2 regions of the Streptomyces flavovariabilis genome follow, and region 1 is predicted to be linked to the other one. Evidence: riboswitches for the same ligand, from Rfam matches in the RefSeq annotation. Region 1 holds a riboswitch; the other holds the start of a gene.
What was found. Region 1 has a riboswitch for glycine ahead of gcvT (glycine cleavage system aminomethyltransferase GcvT). Riboswitches for the same ligand answer to the same signal wherever they lie in the genome.

Region 1 (2,457 bases):
CGGCGTAGTGGGCGAGGCGGACGAGCGGGCGGTAGAGCGCGTACGGCAGGGCGCGCGGCATGCGGCGGGCCCAGCGGTCACGGGTGTCCTGGGAGTCGACGCGCCGGTCCGGCACGGTGCGCCGCATCAGCGTGGACTTGCCGCTGCCGGGCAGTCCCGTGACCACGACGAGGTCGCGGGGGCCGAACAGCAGCGCGCGCGGGCCGCGCCCGGCGCGGTCGCGCAGATCGCGGACGACCGGCGCCGGCGCCGGCACCGGGGCGCGGACCGCCCGGACCGGAGCGGCGGCCGGCTGCTCGGGCAGCGCCATGCCCGTCGTCGCGTACGCGGTGGTCCTGTTCACCGTGATCGTCCTCCCCTGGGGCCAGGTACGGAGTCCCATCCCCGCCGAGTGTAAAGAGAAGGTAATGCCGCAGGCCTCTCATTTACGTTCTTGTCCTGCAACAGGGCTGCTACAGGTCTCTGTGTCCGGCGGGCGGACTCGTGCACTCCCTGTGAAAGGTCCCCCTGCCGCGCCGGAAGGATGCGTGCAATGATGTGCCCGCCAACTGCATACCGGCCGTTTGAATCCGCGCGGGAGAGTCCCCAGCACCGCAAGAGCTGGGGCGCCGAAGGAGCAAGTCCCTCCCTTGAATCTCTCAGGCCCCGTTACCGCGCGGGCGAGGCACATCTGAAAAGCGGGCCGTCCCCTCCGCACGACGGAGGCGTGGCCCCACCCAAGGTGCAAGCCAGGACCCGTGCGGTCATGGCGAACCTCTCAGGTTCCGATGACAGATGGGGAGGAACGACCTCGCCCGTCATGCCCTTGGAGACGACCGACCGATGAGCAGTACGCCACTGCGCCACACCGCGCTCGATGCCCTGCATCGTTCGCTCGGCGCGACGATGACCGACTTCGCCGGCTGGGACATGCCCCTGCGCTACGGCTCCGAGCGCGACGAGCACACCGCCGTGCGCACGAAGGCCGGGCTCTTCGACCTCTCCCACATGGGCGAGATCACCGTCACCGGCCCGCAGGCCGCCGCCCTCCTCGACTTCGCCCTGGTGGGCAACATCGGGGGCGTGAAGCCGGGCCGCGCCCGCTACACCATGATCTGCCGGGCCGACGGCGGCATCCTGGACGACCTGATCGTCTACCGGCTCGCGGAGACCGAGTACATGGTCGTCGCCAACGCCTCCAACGCCCAGGTGGTCCTGGACGCGCTGACCGAGCGCGCCGCCGGCTTCGACGCCGAGGTGCGCGACGACCGGGACGCCTACGCGCTGATCGCCGTGCAGGGTCCGGAGTCCCCGGGAATCCTGAAGTCCCTGACCGGCGCCGACCTCGACGGCCTGAAGTACTACGCCGGGCTGCCCGGCACGGTCGCGGGCGTCCCGGCCCTGATCGCCCGGACCGGCTACACCGGCGAGGACGGCTTCGAGCTGTTCGTGAAGCCCGAGCACGCGGTCGAGCTGTGGCAGGCCCTGACCAAGGCCGGCGAGGGCGCCGGGCTGGTCCCCTGCGGGCTGTCCTGCCGCGACACGCTGCGCCTGGAGGCGGGCATGCCGCTGTACGGGCACGAGCTGAGCACCTCCCTGACGCCCTTCGACGCCGGTCTCGGCCGGGTGGTGAAGTTCGAGAAGGAGGGCGACTTCGTGGGCCGTGAGGCCCTGCGCGAGGCCGCCGCCCGCGCCGAGCAGAATCCGCCGCGCGTCCTGGTCGGCCTGATCGCCGAGGGCCGCCGGGTCCCGCGCGCCGGGTACGCCGTCGTCGCCGGCGGCGAGGTGATCGGCGAGGTCACCTCCGGCGCCCCCTCCCCCACCCTCGGCAAGCCGGTCGCGATGGCGTATGTCGACGCCGCGCACGCCGCGCCCGGCACGACCGGCGTGGGCGTGGACATCCGGGGCAGTCACGAGCCGTACGAGGTCGTGGCGCTGCCGTTCTACAAGCGCCAGAAGTAGACACTGGCCGGAGGGCCGCGGCAGCGGTCCCGTGCCCGTCGTCCCAGCTCACCAGTAGTCCCCCCTTCCACAGCACTCCCGCGCGTACAGGAGAATCCAGGCCATGAGCAACCCCGAAGAGCTGCGCTACAGCAAGGAGCACGAGTGGCTGTCGGCCGCCGAGGACGGCGTCTCGACGGTCGGCATCACGGAGCACGCGGCCAACGCGCTCGGCGATGTCGTGTTCGTCCAGCTTCCCGAGGTCGGTGACTCCGTGTCCGCCGGCGAGACCTGCGGCGAGCTGGAGTCGACCAAGTCGGTGTCCGACCTGTACTCCCCCGTCTCCGGTGAGGTCACCGAGGTCAACGAGGACGTCGTGAACGACCCGTCGCTGGTGAACTCGGCCCCCTTCGAGGGCGGCTGGCTGTTCAAGGTGCGGGTCACGGACGAGCCGGGCGACCTGCTCTCCGCCGACGAGTACACCGCGTTCTCCGCGGGCTGAGGAGTCGTATGTCCGTCCTGAACACACCCCTGCAC
Region 2 (2,457 bases), on a different contig from region 1:
ACGACCTCGACCCCGCCGTTCGCGAGCCCGGCGGCGAGCACCGTGGCGTACCGGTGGGTGCGCCGCGCGATGCCCTTGAGGCCCTCCGGGCCGTGGTAGACGGCGTACATGCCGGCCATGACGGCGAGCAGCACCTGGGCGGTGCAGATGTTGCTGGTGGCCTTCTCGCGGCGGATGTGCTGTTCACGCGTCTGCAGCGCCAGCCGGTAGGCCTTGTTCCCGTCGGCGTCCACGGACACTCCGACGAGCCGCCCGGGCAGGCTGCGCGCCATCTTGTCCCCGACCGCCATGTAGCCGGCGTGCGGTCCGCCGAAGCCCATGGGCACGCCGAAGCGCTGCGTCGTCCCGACGGCGATGTCCGCGCCGAGCTCACCAGGCGACTTCAGCAGCGTCAGCGCCAGCAGGTCGGCGGCGACGGTGACGAGTGCCCCGAGACCGTGCGCCTGGTCGATGACCGGCTTGATGTCCCGCACGGCACCGGAGGCGCCCGGGTACTGGATCAGCACGCCGTTGATCTCGCGCTCGGCGACCTCGGCGGGGATGCCGTCGCTGAGGTCGGCCACGACGACCTCGACCCCCGTCGGCTCGGCCCGGGTCCGGATCACGGCGATGGTCTGCGGCAGCGCGTCCGCGTCGACCAGGAACAGGCCCTTCTTGTTCTTGCCCAGACGCCGCGACAGCGCCATGGCCTCGGCGGCCGCCGTGCCCTCGTCGAGCAGGGAGGCGCCGGAGGTCGGCAGTCCGGTCAGGTCGGCGACCATCGTCTGGAAGTTGAGCAGCGCCTCGAGCCGGCCCTGCGAGATCTCCGGCTGGTACGGCGTGTAGGCCGTGTACCAGGACGGGTTCTCCATGACGTTGCGCATGACGACCGGCGGCGTGAACGTGCCGTGGTAGCCGAGGCCGATCATGGAACCGAGGACCTGGTTGCGGTCGGCGAGGGAGCGCAGCTCGGCGATCACCTCGGCCTCGCTGCGGGCGCCCGGCAGGTCCAGTGCCTCGGCGCTGGCGATCACGGCCGGGACCGCGGCGGCGGTGAGCTCGTCCAGCGAGCCGTAGCCGACCTGGGCGAGCATCTTGGCGCAGGCCTCGTGGTCGGGGCCGATGTGGCGCTGCTCGAAGGGGACTGCCTCTTCGAGCTCGGAGAGCGGAATGCGGTGGGCGGTCATTACGGAGGCCTCCTGGTCGACACGACCTTCGAGGGGCACCACGGCGCGGGTACCCGAACGGCCTCCCCCTCTGTCATCTCGACCTGAGAGCTTCACCGGATCGCCCGAAGGCCTCCGGTTTTCACCGTCGGTGAGAGCGGAAGCCGTCGACACCCGCCCTGCTTTCCAGAGTGACCTCGTCCGTGCGGTACGTGAGCCTGAGAGATTCCGGGGAGGATTTGCTCCTTCGGCGCCTCCGATGGTGTCTGGAGGACTCTCCCGCACGGGGTCAACAGCCGCTGCCAGCGTACCAGCGAGGTCAACGCACGAACCTTCGAGTGGCCGCATCCCCGCTTGTACCGTTTTGTAGTGTTTACGGATGAGGTGCGACCATGTGGAGGGCCCGTGCGAACCGATATCGATCCGCGCAACCTGATCGGCCGCAAGGCGTTCGACCGCAACGGGACCAGGATCGGCACGATCGACGAGGTCTACCTCGACGACGCCACCGGCGAGCCGGAGTGGGCGGCCATACGGACCGGCCTGTTCAGCAGAGACGCGTTCGTCCCCCTGGAACCCAGCGAACTGATCGAGGGCGCCCTCCACGTCCCCTTCGACCGCGCCCTGATCAAGGACGCCCCCGACTTCGGTGTGGGCCGTCACCTCTCCCCCGAGCAGGAACTGCAGCTCTACCACCACTACGGCCTCGACGTCGCCGCCCCGCCCCCGCTGCCGGACCACGACTTCGGCAAGCTGGCGGGCACCGACGAGACTGCCTGAGACCCCGCCCCGGGCACTCCGCCCCCTCCTTCGGGCCCGCCTAACACCAACGGCAGCGGGTCGGCCGCCTCAAGATCCGGATCGTCGACCCGGAAGGTCCGCACGCGGCCGGGCTCCGAGGAGGGCGTCTCGAACCGTACGGTGACCCGCCCCAGGCCGCTGCCCTGCACCCAGCCGTGCCCGAACTCGGCATGGCGCACGTCGTGCCCGGCGGGCCACCGCCGTTCGGCGAGCGACGCCGGCTGCTCCTCGGCGGGCGCCGCGGTGTGCTCCTCGACCGGCCCCTCCGCGACCGCCCGCTCCCCCGCCGCCTGCGCGAACAGGTCCTCCTGCGTGTAGTCGGCGAGCCCGCTGACCCCCACCCCGAGCAGCCGCACCCCGCCCGTCGTGTCCACCGAGTCCAGCAATCTGCCCGCCGCCTCGCGGATCACGGCGGGATCGTCCGTCGGTCCGCGCAGCGTCTCGGACCGGGTGAGCGTCGAGAAGTCGTAGCGCCGCACCTTCAGCACGATGGTCCGCCCGGACAGCCCGG

Region 2: another riboswitch for glycine. It lies ahead of gcvP (aminomethyl-transferring glycine dehydrogenase); the one in region 1 lies ahead of gcvT (glycine cleavage system aminomethyltransferase GcvT).

What each region holds. Positions count from the first base shown of each region.
Region 1 covers NZ_JNXD01000012.1:5,099-7,555, reverse strand. Annotated here, with positions in the region: gene IO24_RS0121955 (AAA family ATPase) at 1-343, opposite strand, end outside; glycine riboswitch at 565-664, shown strand; glycine riboswitch at 665-784, shown strand; gene gcvT (glycine cleavage system aminomethyltransferase GcvT) at 823-1,941, shown strand; gene gcvH (glycine cleavage system protein GcvH) at 2,045-2,422, shown strand; gene glyA (serine hydroxymethyltransferase) at 2,431-2,457, shown strand, end outside.
Region 2 covers NZ_JNXD01000028.1:10,167-12,623, reverse strand. Annotated here, with positions in the region: gene gcvP (aminomethyl-transferring glycine dehydrogenase) at 1-1,166, opposite strand, end outside; glycine riboswitch at 1,342-1,437, opposite strand; gene IO24_RS0135470 (PRC-barrel domain-containing protein) at 1,551-1,925, shown strand; gene IO24_RS0135465 (DNA polymerase IV) at 1,844-2,457, opposite strand, start outside.